DNA from 3 places in the Bacillus sp. Marseille-Q1617 genome. Region 2 is predicted to be linked to each of the others. Evidence: riboswitches for the same ligand, from Rfam matches in the RefSeq annotation. Region 2 holds a riboswitch; each other region holds the start of a gene.
The links. Region 2 has a riboswitch for lysine ahead of HWX64_RS17505 (aspartate kinase). Riboswitches for the same ligand answer to the same signal wherever they lie in the genome.
Positions count from the first base shown of each region.

Region 1: it holds a riboswitch for lysine, as region 2 does, so the genes downstream of both, lysA (diaminopimelate decarboxylase) here and HWX64_RS17505 (aspartate kinase) in region 2, are expected to answer to the same signal.
Region 3: it holds a riboswitch for lysine, as region 2 does, so the genes downstream of both, HWX64_RS15660 (Na+/H+ antiporter NhaC family protein) here and HWX64_RS17505 (aspartate kinase) in region 2, are expected to answer to the same signal.

Region 1 covers NZ_CAHJXM010000001.1:603,822-608,119, reverse strand. The annotation lists gene HWX64_RS03005 (hypothetical protein) at 1-130, shown strand, start outside; gene HWX64_RS03000 (hypothetical protein) at 131-622, shown strand; gene HWX64_RS02995 (GNAT family N-acetyltransferase) at 925-1,386, shown strand; gene lysA (diaminopimelate decarboxylase) at 1,440-2,726, opposite strand; lysine riboswitch at 2,845-3,020, opposite strand; gene HWX64_RS02985 (hypothetical protein) at 3,081-3,269, opposite strand; gene ahpC (alkyl hydroperoxide reductase subunit C) at 3,689-4,252, shown strand; gene ahpF (alkyl hydroperoxide reductase subunit F) at 4,265-4,298, shown strand, end outside.
Region 2 covers NZ_CAHJXM010000003.1:53,529-57,826, forward strand. The annotation lists gene uvrC (excinuclease ABC subunit UvrC) at 1-863, shown strand, start outside; lysine riboswitch at 1,105-1,283, shown strand; gene HWX64_RS17505 (aspartate kinase) at 1,482-2,720, shown strand; gene HWX64_RS17510 (YslB family protein) at 2,787-3,224, opposite strand; gene HWX64_RS17515 (succinate dehydrogenase cytochrome b558 subunit) at 3,572-4,180, shown strand; gene sdhA (succinate dehydrogenase flavoprotein subunit) at 4,248-4,298, shown strand, end outside.
Region 3 covers NZ_CAHJXM010000002.1:859,518-863,815, reverse strand. The annotation lists gene HWX64_RS15665 (flavin monoamine oxidase family protein) at 1-769, opposite strand, end outside; gene HWX64_RS15660 (Na+/H+ antiporter NhaC family protein) at 929-2,491, opposite strand; lysine riboswitch at 2,607-2,789, opposite strand; gene yunB (sporulation protein YunB) at 3,218-3,982, opposite strand; gene HWX64_RS15650 (HD-GYP domain-containing protein) at 4,041-4,298, opposite strand, start outside.

The DNA.
Region 1 (4,298 bases), on a different contig from region 2:
CTTTTCCATGTTCGGCGATATGGGATTCAGTCCATTCTTCGGGATTCCGCTGATGGCAGCCTCCATCTTCTTTATCGTCGATGAGATCGTCTTTCACAAAGTCAGCCTCAAACGAAAAAAGGCAAAATAGATGTTCGCCATCCCGGTGGTTCTTTTCGCCGTATTCGGAGCTCCTTATTACTTTCTTGGATTAAAAGGGCAGTATACGGCTTCCCAAATCGATCAAAAAGGGCCGCCATCCGTCACCCTCCTGACCGGTGAGGAGCCTGAATCCATCAGAAGCTATTATTGCTGGACATCGGACGGTACCGGCTGTTCATATGATACGAACCCCTTCCCACTCCCGGAAGAAGGCGTAGACTTTGTCGATGAAATCGAGCTGAAAGAACCGACTGCCTTGAAGTTCCAATTCGACAACAGCAAGGGCGAACCGACGCTTCATGCCTACTACCACGACGGCAGCGAAAAGAAAATGATCAAAACAGACGGAGCGGAAATCGCCATTCCTTCCGATATCCCTGAGCAAGGAGTAAAATTCGTCGCTAAATGGGATAATCACGAAATTGTCTGGTTCTTCGTGGGAGTGCGGACGGGAATCCCGACGAATGGGCGGACTTTTTAGATGCAAACTCATTTTAAATGAAGTATTTTTTGTATGTAGAGACCCAATTTCCATAATCCTGAATCTTTTCACCCCCATCAAACGTATCTATAGTAGCTGTAAAATACACTGAGTGAGGTGTTGACCATGTTTTTCAGGATTTTTCATAAATCAAACCGCTTCACGAAAATCGCTCTGTTGACCGCTGCTGTACTTCTGCTCCTTGGCGGGTTATCTTTACTGGTACTTTAGGGATTCAGCCGCCGAACGGGATTCCTTTTAAGAAGAAAATATTTTTGTACTTTCATGGAGGGAAACTAAATATGGTTACTTTACAAAAGATGACCCCCGCTGAATTTCAGCAATATCTCGAAACAGCCGTTGCAGATTATGCGAAGGAAAAAGTGTCAGCGGGAAACTGGGAAGAAAAAGGATCTTTGCAAAGAGCACAGGAAGAATTCAGCAATCTTCTTCCGGATGGAGAGAATTCCGAAAATAACTACTTATACACGATTCTGAATGAGAGCGCTGAACATACAGGGATCATATGGCTCGCCAAGCAATCTTCTGAAAAAGCGTTCATCTATGATATCCGCATCCTGGAAGAGCACCAGGGAAAAGGTTACGGCAAAGAAGCAATGAAAGAAATAGAAGAGAAAGCAAAACAAATCGGGGTGAATAAGATCGGTCTGCATGTATTCGGGCATAACAAGATCGCCAGGGGATTATATGAAAAGATCGGTTATAAAACCACCAACGTGGTAATGGAGAAGGAAATTTTCTGACTTCTATCTAAAAAAGAACCTTTGCCTTCCAACCCGGCAAAGGTTCTTTCCATTTAACGGTCCAGCCTCACCAGATCCGCATACGTTTCCCGCTCGATTACAACTCGAGATTCGCCGTCCTTCACAAACACCACGGCCGGACGCGGAATCCGGTTATAATTATTCGCCATCGAATACCCGTAAGCGCCCGTACTGAACACAGCAAGCGTGTCCCCGAAGTTCACCGGCGGAAGCATCAGATCCCAGATCAGCATGTCACCTGACTCACAGCACTTCCCTGCAATGCTGACAAGCTCCGTGCATTCCTCATTCGGACGGTTCGCCAGCACCGCATGATATTTCGCGCCGTACAGTGCCGGACGCAGATTATCGGTCATGCCGCCATCCACTGACACATACGTGCGCACGTCAGGGATGATTTTCTTCGACCCGACTTTGTACAGCGTGGTCCCTGCTTCCGCAACGATGCTGCGTCCTGGTTCCACCCATACTTCCGGCAGCGGATACCCATTCTCGCCGAAGCTTTCCTTCACGCAGTCCGTGATCGCTTTTACATATTCGGAGATCGGAAGCGGCTTGTCTTCTTCCGTATAACGCACCCCGAAGCCTCCCCCGATATTCAAAACCGGCAGCGTAACTTCGCATTCCAGCCTTACACTTTGAAGAAAATCGGACAGAACGGTGATTGCCTGCTGAAATCCGTCCAGCTCAAAAATCTGCGACCCGATATGGGAATGGATCCCGAGTACATTGTAATGCGGCTTGCATAGGGCGATTTGCATCGCGCGGTCGGCCTGGCCGGTCGAAATCCCGAATCCGAACTTCGAATCATCCTGCCCCGTCATGATGTAGTCATGGGTATGGGCCTCGACACCCGGCGTCACACGTAGCAGGATGTTCACCTGGTGTTCACGCTCTTTCGCCAGCTCATGCAGGAGCTCAAGCTCAAGGAAGCTGTCGACCACGAAGCAGCCAATCTCCGCATCAAGCGCCATCACCATCTCTTCTTCAGACTTATTATTCCCGTGAAAATGAATCCGTTCTGCCGGGAATCCTGCTTCGAGCGCCGTGTACAACTCCCCTCCGGACACGACGTCCAGCGACAGATTCTCCTCTTCCGCAAGGCGCACCATTTCTTTGCACATAAACGCCTTGCTCGCATATGCCACTTGGAACTCGAGCCCGCTCTCGATGAACGCCTCGCGGAACTCGCGTGCATTGCGGCGGATCATGTTCTCATCATAGACCATCAGCGGAGTTCCGTACAATGCGGTAAGCTCGCCCGTACTCATCCCGCCGATTTCCAATTGTCCTTGTACATTCGTTTCCATTGCTGTCATATTGAATCTCCTCCTGAAACCCCTCCGAAAAAAACTACACAAAAAAACCGTATGAAGCGATGCTCATACGGTTTCCTGATCAAAACGAAGAACGTTCTGAAGAATTCTGTATTAACATCTCTTCAATAGTTCTCCACAACGTGACCATTGTGACAGTCTGACACTTGTTCAATGCCAGCCCAACAGGAAACCGATAGGCTGCTTCCCGTTTCGGCGATCTGCCTTTCACTTTCCGTCCCGGGATCCATCATCCTCAGGAAAGCTACTCCTCATTCTCGCGCCTCTATTATCAGAGAGTAAGTTTATAGTTTTGTAAAGACACTATACCACCCGGGTGGAAAAATTGTCAATCTATTATGTTATATTCTTATTTTGAGCCTTATCAGGGGAAACCCCGTCGATCGTAAAGTGAATACTTTCATCGATGCATCCAAGGAGCGCTTCCTTCACATATTCCGTTAATTCCTTTTTCACGTCTTCAATCGATTCATCTAACCATCCACCCGTGACTCTGCCCTTTGAATAGAAACATATTGGATACATTCCACTCTTCTTGCCCAACAGATTTTTAAACCGTTAAAAAAGTTTATAAAACAGCCAATCTTTTATCATTTCACAGTGGATTTGAACCTATTTTTTGAAAAAGTAGTTTTCGAGCTAAAAATATATCCCCCTTTTGCTATGATTAGAGGAGCCATACCAAATAATTGTGCCGGAATCCAAATAATTGTGCCACTTGTCGATTTATCTCTATCTGACTCTAACGATTGAAGACTCTCTACATATGAAACAAAACGGAAGAACCCCTTTCTCTTTCCCCCGATAAACTACACAAAAAAATAATCCAATCTTCTTCCTTGACTTTTTCACCAGCATATATAATAATAAATATCGAATTAGAATTATTATAAACTATTAATAATTCTCAATCCCACATACTACTTTTAGGAGGAATTTACACTATGTCTTTAATCGGATCAGAAGTAAAACCATTCACAGCACAAGCATACAAAGATGGTGAGTTCATCACTGTCACTGACGAAAGCCTGAAAGGTCAATGGAGCATTTTCTGCTTCTACCCTGCAGACTTCACATTCGTATGCCCTACAGAACTTGAAGACCTTCAAAATAACTACGAAGCTCTTAAAGAGCTTGGCGTAGAAGTATATTCCGTTTCTACAGATACTCACTTTACACATAAAGGCTGGCACGACAGCTCAGAAAAAATCGGTAAAATCAGATACGCGATGATCGGGGATCCATCTCAAACAATCTCCCGCAACTTCGAGGTATTGAATGAAGAAGAAGGTCTAGCTGACCGCGGAACATTCATCATCGATCCAGATGGTGTCATCCAAACAGTTGAAATCAATGCAGGCGGCATCGGCCGTGACGCAGACATCCTAATCGGCAAAATCAAGGCTGCACAATATGTGCGCAAAAACCCAGGCGAAGTTTGCCCGGCTAAATGGCAGGAAGGTTCTGAAACACTTAAGCCAAGTCTTGATCTAGTTGGTAAATTATAAGGAGTGCAGTAAATCATGCTCGAAGCAGATATTAAGGCACAATTAG
Region 2 (4,298 bases):
GAGAAATCTTTCTGCCCGAATCAATCGATGAAGAACTCGCTATGAAACTCCTTGAAGTGAAGGTCACGCAGCCAAAGAGAGGCAAGAAGAAAGAGCTGGTGAAATTAGCGGAAAAAAATGCCAAGCAGGCGCTTGATGAGAAATTCGCCTTGATCGAGCGGGACGAAGAGAGAACGATCAAAGCGATCGAAAGACTGGGCGAACAGATGGGGATTTACACCCCATTCAGGATCGAAGCTTTTGACAACTCAAATATACAAGGCTCGGCCCCTGTGTCGGCAATGATTGTATTCATAGACGGAAAGCCTGCAAAGAAAGAATACCGTAAATACAAAATAAAGACCGTCAAAGGTCCGGATGATTATGAATCCATGCGCGAAGTGGTGAGAAGAAGGTATTCAAGAGTATTGAAAGACGGACTCCCGCTTCCTGACCTCATCATCATCGACGGAGGGAAAGGCCAAATCGAAGCGGCCCGTGAAGTGCTGGAAAATGAATTGGGACTTGATATACCCTTGGGCGGTCTCGCGAAGGACGATAAACACCAGACATCGGAACTCCTATACGGGAATCCATTGCAGATCGTGCCGCTCGAAAAACGCAGCCAGGAATTTTACCTGCTGCAGCGGATCCAGGACGAAGTCCACCGGTTTGCCATCACATTCCACCGCCAGCTCCGCGGAAAGGGTGCATTCCAGTCCATTCTTGATGAAATCGACGGGATCGGACCGAAGCGGAAGAAGCAGCTTCTGAAGCATTTCGGTTCCATGAAGAAGATGAAGGAAGCAACGGTGGTAGAATTTCAGGATATCGGGATTCCGGAAGCAGTGGCGAAGGTTTTGCGTGAGAAACTGCAGGAATAGGGTCCCCAGGATAATTTTTGGCTCATTCGGGTGAAAGTTCGTTTCACTTGCTTTTCAGCTGAAGCTGAAAAGTCCCGGAAAAAAGAAGAGAGGCAGTCCCAAGCTTGCTTGGTTCCGCCTCTCTTCTTTTTTCCAGGAAATGAGCAAAAAATTAAAAGGAAAAATTCTTGAAAAAACTCATTGCTTCCATTTTTTTCGTGTGCTATAATTATCGATAATTTAAAACATTATCACTTTAAATAGTGGTGATAGAGGTGCGAGCTTCAAGAGTACAGGCAAAGAGGAGTATGGGCTCTGTTGAGATGTCTGGAAAGGGGAGATTCGCCGAAGTGGTGTTAGGCTCATACTAATTCCGCTGGTCCTGCGTTTAAGAAATGCAGGATTGTCAAGATGAATCAATCTTGGAGAGCTATCTCACAATGCCGATGAACGACTCAGTATTATTACTCTAAGTTCATAAAGCAATGAGATATCCGTCTCATTGCTTTTTTTGTTATCAGGCATGAGACTGCAGGTGTTTAGATCATTCAGCCGGCAGCGGGATTTGTGCAGTAGTCAGATGATTCTCTTCAGAAAAAAGATTCCATTTCTACACTCAAAGAGAAAGAAGGAGAAGCTGTGAGTATTATCGTTCAAAAATTCGGTGGAACATCAGTAGGTTCTGTTGAAAAAATTCAAAATGTTGCGTCAAGAATTTTGGAGGAGAAGAATCGGGGAAATGATGTGGTGGTTGTCGTGTCCGCAATGGGGAAAACAACTGATACATTAGTCGGTTTAGCAAGGGAAATCACTTCTCACCCAAGCAAAAGAGAAATGGATATGCTTTTATCCACGGGCGAACAAGTGACAATCTCTCTCTTGACGATGGCATTGCTGCAAGCCGGTCAGGAGGCCATTTCGTATACTGGCTGGCAGGCCGGGATCGAGACAGAATCCGTTCATAGCAATGCACGCATCACCAATATCCATACCGAGAAAATGACAACACAGCTTCAAGGCGGAAAAGTCGTGATTGTAGCTGGGTTCCAAGGAATGACGCCATCCGGTGAAATCACCACACTAGGACGCGGGGGATCCGATACGACAGCTGTGGCAATCGCTGCTGCGTTGAAAGCTGACCGCTGTGATATTTATACGGACGTCGACGGCGTCTATACGTCTGACCCGCGTTATATTGAAGGTGCACGAAAACTGCCTTCCATCTCGTATGATGAAATGCTGGAACTCGCCAATTTAGGTGCAGGTGTCCTGCATCCGCGGGCGGTTGAATTTGCAAAGAATTATCAAATCCCATTAGAAGTGAGATCGAGCCTTGAAAAAGTGGAAGGTACGTATATTGAGGAGGAAGCAAGCATGGAACAGAATTTAGTGGTAAGAGGTGTCGCATTCGAAGACGAAATTGTACGGGTGACTGTGTTTGGACTCGGAAATGCCCTGACAGGCTTGTCATCAGTATTCACCACCCTTGCTAAAAATCATTTGAACGTGGACATCATCATCCAGAGCCAGACAGACCGTAATACCACGAATCTATCTTTTTCAATCAAGGAACATGACCTGGATGATGCATTGGCTGTATTGGAAAAGAACCAGGGAGAACTGGGCTTCACTCATATCGAACATGAACGCGACCTTGCCAAGGTATCCATTGTCGGATCCGGGATGATTTCAAACCCGGGAGTGGCTGCAGAAATGTTCGAGGTCCTGGCTCAAAATGATATTGTCGTCAAAATGGTCAGTACGTCTGAAATCAAAGTGTCGGCTGTGGTCGATCAGGAAAATATGCAGAAAGCTGCCGGAGTCTTACATACGGCGTTCAAATTGGATGCCGTCCAAGTTGAAGAAGTGACGCTTTAACCAACAAAGGGTTGACTCCTCATCCGGAGTCAACCCTTTTCATTCATCTATTTCGTTCGTGCCCAGCTATTCTACTTTATCTTTTTCATCCCAGCGAGCGGTGATCTTCACGGATTGATTACGTTTATGTATCTCGTCTGCAGCTTCAGTCGTGCATTTCTTTTGGAGCTGGATCTGCTCAGCAAGAAAACCGGCTTCCAATTTAAATGTAACATCTGACTTAAGTGATAAGCGTCTCTCAACAAACGAACCGCGCAATTCAAAGGTCATTTCGTTTTTCTTTTGTTCGACAACCGTCAGCGTTCCCCAGCCTGCCTCATCAAAAAAGGATGAGCATTCATCCATTGATTGAAGGGGAAATTTTCTGGAGAGCTGCTTGCCTCCCCAATATAAAATCTCGGGAGTGTGCTTTCCTAAAATATCCGGAAGCAGGATGTCCCTTATCATTTCATAGCCGAAAATTGGAACGGTTGGTTCATAGATTTCTTCTTTTTTCTGTTCCAAGTAAATCCCCTCTTTCTATAAAACTATTATATACATGAAAGGAAGAATTATCATCCCAAACATGTAAAATGAAAGTTGGGATATTTTGGCGGTATAATGTTTTTGTTTAATAATTAGAATTTTCAAACTTTTAAACACATATTTAGTCAGTTTTTTTCTTTATCTTTATATTAAAAATATTTTAGCGATATTGTCGAATTTATGTATACGTTTTCTTGACGCTTACACTCTATGGGAGTAAAATGAAACTTGTCACATAATTGTTACAACATAAAATATGTATCGTAGTCTAATGAATATGTTGGTTAGAAAACGGCCTCATATTTTATGATTAAGGGGGGTAAATCATGGCTGGAAATCGAGAATTCAATTATCGCAGGCTTCATTCATTACTAGGTGTTATTCCAGTTGGATTATTTTTAACTCAGCATTTAGTCGTGAACCATTTTGCAACAGGCGGGGAAGAATCATTTAATCAAGCGGCACATTTTATGGAAAGTCTGCCTTTCCGCTATTTCCTTGAAATCTTTATCATCTTCCTACCATTGTATTTCCATGCGATCTATGGAATTTACATTGCGTTCACATCTAAGAATAACGCCACCAAGTACGGTTATTTCCGTAACTGGATGTTCCTGCTTCAGCGTGTTTCAGGGGTAATCACATTTATCTTTGTGACCTGGCATGTATGGGAAACAAGGGTTGCTGCCGCATTTGGAGCGGAAGTGAACTTTCAAATGATGGAGAACATTTTATCTAATCCATTCATGCTTGTGTTTTATGTTATTGGTGTACTTTCAACGATTTTTCACTTTGCCAATGGCATATGGTCATTCTTGGTAAGCTGGGGAATCACCGTTTCACCGCGTTCTCAATTAATAGCTACATATGTAACGATCGGAATATTTGTAGCGTTATCAGTAGTTGGTATGCGCGCAATCTTCGCATTCGTATAAGAGAAGAAAATATAGAAGTCTGATAGAAATCAGCTGGCAACTTTGGTAGGAAAAGGAGTGAGTCACGATGAGTAAAGGCAAAATCATTGTAGTCGGCGGCGGATTAGCCGGCTTGATG
Region 3 (4,298 bases), on a different contig from region 2:
CATTGATAAATGACCTGGGCAGATGGTCATTTCCCCCGGTTATTTCATAAAATGATATTTTTTCACTGAAAATTGGATAAATGATATCTGTCAATATGTCTATAAAAGAGAAGCCCGGGAAGCCCTCTATACCAAGCATGACAGCGATTTTTCGAATGGCGTTGTCCGAAAGTGATTTTCCGAGAGGATTGGAAGCCAAATAATCACCCATCGAGTAAATCGAATACTTTTTCTTTAATTCTTTCTGCTCTCCCGGGGTGCTTCTTGAGTATAAATCAAAAAATGGCTGGGTCGCTTCAAGAAAAAGTTCAGTTGCCGTTTTTCCTTTTTCCTCCTCTTCAAGAGGGAAACGTAAAATATCCGGGTTTCTTTTATATTCACTTTTGGTAGTCAGAACTTTGTTGACATAGATCAAATCCTGCGGGGAAGAGTTGATAAAACGATTGATCGGCAGGTTAAAACGCTTAATATATTCAAACACCAACACATGATTCTCTGGTATTCTCATGGCGCCGAATTCAAGGTAATTCCCGGATGTAAATGGTTCCCTCACCGTATAAATCCTGCCGCCTATCCTGTCATTTCCCTCCAATATCATCACTTCATGTCCTGCTCTTTTCAACAGGGATGCCGCAACCAGTCCGGCCATCCCGCCTCCTAATATGAGCACCTTTTTAGGCTTGGAGGATCGCTGGAACCCATTCCGGATGATGGATAGTAATTCTTCCGGATAATGTAAATCGGCATAGCCTTCCACCTCTGTCAGCATATCGATTCCCCCTTTCCTCCTATTCATATGAGAGAGGAACATCTGATAGAATTGCGGGCGAACGGCTCATTTTTCATAACTGCCGCGAATGCCCGATTGATCCCGGGCCCAAAATATAAAAAACCAGAAGCAAATATGCCTCTGGTTTTACGAATATCCTTATTGTGAAACTGCTGTATCTGAATTCTTTCCTTTTAAGAATCCGATTCCTGCAACCAGCACGATGACTACGACTAATCCAAGCAGGGTGCTTCCGGTGAACCCTAATACGAGGTAACCGATGGAAGCTGCCAATGCACCGATGAGTGCGTAAGGAATCTGCGTGAGAACGTGATCAATGTGATTGCTTCCTGCCCCGGTTGAAGACAGGATGGTTGTATCAGAGATTGGTGAACAGTGGTCTCCAAGAACCGCACCTGCTAAAACAGCGGCCATCGCAGGAAGTAATACACTTACATCAGTTGCTGCGGCAATTTCACCTGCTATCGGAAGCAGGATCCCGAACGATCCCCATGAAGTCCCTGTAGAGAAAGCCATGACTCCGGCCACCAAGAATAGCAGTACAGGCAGAACCTCGACCGGCATGTTCGATTTTTCCACTAATCCGGCTAAATATGTTCCAGTTTGAAGCTCATCGATAAGAGTGACGATCGCCCATGCAAAAATGAGGATGTATACAGCTGGAAGCATGGATTTGATTCCTTCAACAACCGCTGTTCCGGCTGCACTTCCCCCCACTCCCTTCAAGCTGACTTGACGGAAGAAAAGAATGAGTGCAATCGCTAATGCGAATAAGCTTCCATATAATAATGACTTAGTGACATCTGTATTTTCAAATACAGGTAAGATATCGAACGAACCAACTGCCTTATATCCAGTCCAAAGCATCATACCGACTGTTCCGACAACCAGGGCGATGATCGGCCATGCGAGATCGCCTACCGACCCTTTAGAGCTTACAGGCAGATCGTTCTTAAGCTCACCCGGGATCTCTTTATCCGGGTCATAAAGGTTGCCTGTCGTCACCGCTCTTTCTTCATGTTCCTTCATCTTTCCAAAATCAAAGCCTCTATAAGCAACGATCAACACTAGTAATAACGCTGCCCAAACATACAGATTCATAGGAATCATCTGGATGAATGCAGAAAATGCTGTGTATTCAGTGATGCTGTGTGTGGCAAGAATAGAGCCGATGATTCCAATGATATATGCTCCCCAGCTTGATACCGGTGATACCACACAGACCGGTGCCGATGTCGAATCGATGATATAAGCTAGTTTCGCACGGGAAATTTTGTGACGGTCCGTGATCGGTCTTGCAACCTGTCCGACCGCAAGCGCATTGAAATAGTCATCAATAAAAATAATGATACCTAAAACAGCCGCCAATAATTGCGCGCCTCTTCTTGTCTTCACCCGTTTCATCGCCCATTCACCGAATGCGCGGCTTCCGCCGGAAATGTTTACGAAAGCGGTGATGACGCCAAGAATCAATAAGAATAAAATGATGTACACATTCCAGGTATTCAATCCACCGTCGGCAACGAAAATGCCCTTGACGGCTTCCCATATCTTACTGAAAGTGCCTGTAATTGAGAAATCTGTGATTAGAAGTGCTGAAGCGATGATCCCTACACCCAGCGAGAGCAGTACGCGCCTCGTCAAGATAACCATCAGGATGGCTAAAAGGGGCGGGATGATTGAGTAAATTGTGTTTTCCATAATGTCCTCCTCCTATTTGATAGGGGGGGAACCTCATTGCATGACAGAGGAATAAAAAAAGGTAATGATAGAGGATCCTATCATTACCTTTAATGAGTAATGTAAGTGCTCCATCACGATCTGTAGCTCCCCATCATAGAGTATCCCCTATAATGACAGTGTTACCCTTCTTCAAGATAACCCCAGCACATATGCTTCTGACAAACATATCTGCTTCGGCAAAGGTTCCCTTTCATCTGTTGTCTCAGTTGTCATCCTCAAACAGCTTACTCTTGAACCCTGCACCTCTACCCCATCGGATTGATGATGTGGTTATGATATTAAAATTTCCTTTCTTAATATATCAAACTATCACTTTTTTGACAACTTTTTTATTGGGAAAGTGCGAGTACATGTTTTTCCATTCTTGATTACCGCAGTTGATTTCCGTGCAAGACTTCGCTTTTCGCGGGTGACCTGTGAGCCTCCTCGGCTTCGCCTGCGGGAAGAAAAGCGGAAGGGCTTTGTTCAGAGGCGTGTGGCATAAGGCGAATCGGCCACGAAGGCGTTCTTTGCCTTCTTGGACGAGTTGACTTATGACATGTGCCTCTAAGCCCTGGAGCTGGACAGGTCTCACATTGGCCACTTCTCCCGCAGGAGTCTTCGTCTTGCACTCCAACCAACTGCTGGAGCCAGCTATAATAGTATCTATACAAAAGAGTAGATGGTGATATCATAACACCTGAATCAATTCGTCGGGATTTCAATCGATGGTGATGTACCGTCGCCGCTGTTGTTGAAGAACTGAGGTACATCAAGGTGGACGGTATCCATGGCGATGAGTACATCCTGTTTGATGGTTTCTGTTTTGGTTGCAAACGGGATGATGATCTGGACATTGACGGTCAGGGTCACATAGACTTTGACCAGGGCATTGTTTATCCCGAACTCTTCTACTGTATGTTTAATGTCCGAACGCACGTCCCCAATTGAATGGAACCTGATCGGGACTTTAGGTCCCAAGTTCCCGAGTAAGGCGTTATTCGTAGCTTGACCAAGAGGAACAGAATACACGATTCCTTCATCCGCTTTTGTGCCTTCCTCGTCGATTTCTATGTCCGTGATGTATTCCAGATTTTCGATATTCCCTTTTTCAGCTTCCTTTAAATATAGTTGGACTAAATTAGTGATTTCTCCCTGAACGCGGTTGATGTTCTGTGTATTGAAACTGAGAGAGACCACCTCCCCTTCTGCATTTTTGACTTCTTCCGTTATTTCCTCTAACTCAATGGATCCTGCCACCTTTTTGTTGATCGCTTTATTGATGACCATCGTACCGATTCTGCTCGTTTGCGTTTCTGCATAAGCAAGCAGGGTTGGCTTCAAGCCCAGGTTTACGATCCAGAGACCCGCCCCTGTGGAAAAGATAAAGAAAACGATGGTGATGATCATCACGTGGCGAAAAGGCAGCGGTCCTCCTCTTCGGGGTTTGTGTGTTTTAAACTTTGACAAAAAAATCCCCCCTTACAAGCTATTCTTATGCTCTTTAAGGAGGGTTTAACGCAAAAATTTATTTTATTTTAGCGGCTGCCGGTTCATATTCGGCATCAAAACCGATGATGACTTTATCAAGCTCGCTCTGTAAGTCCAATTCATATGGAGAATAAAGCTCTTCCCCGTCTTCTTCTATCACCCGGATGACAGGCCTGTCCGTCAGTCCTTTATTCTGACCGGTGACAATCCCTTTTTTTCCGTCATTCAATTCAACAACCATCCCGTTCGGATAAATGGCGACGGATCTCCTGAACGCTTCTATGACATTCATGTC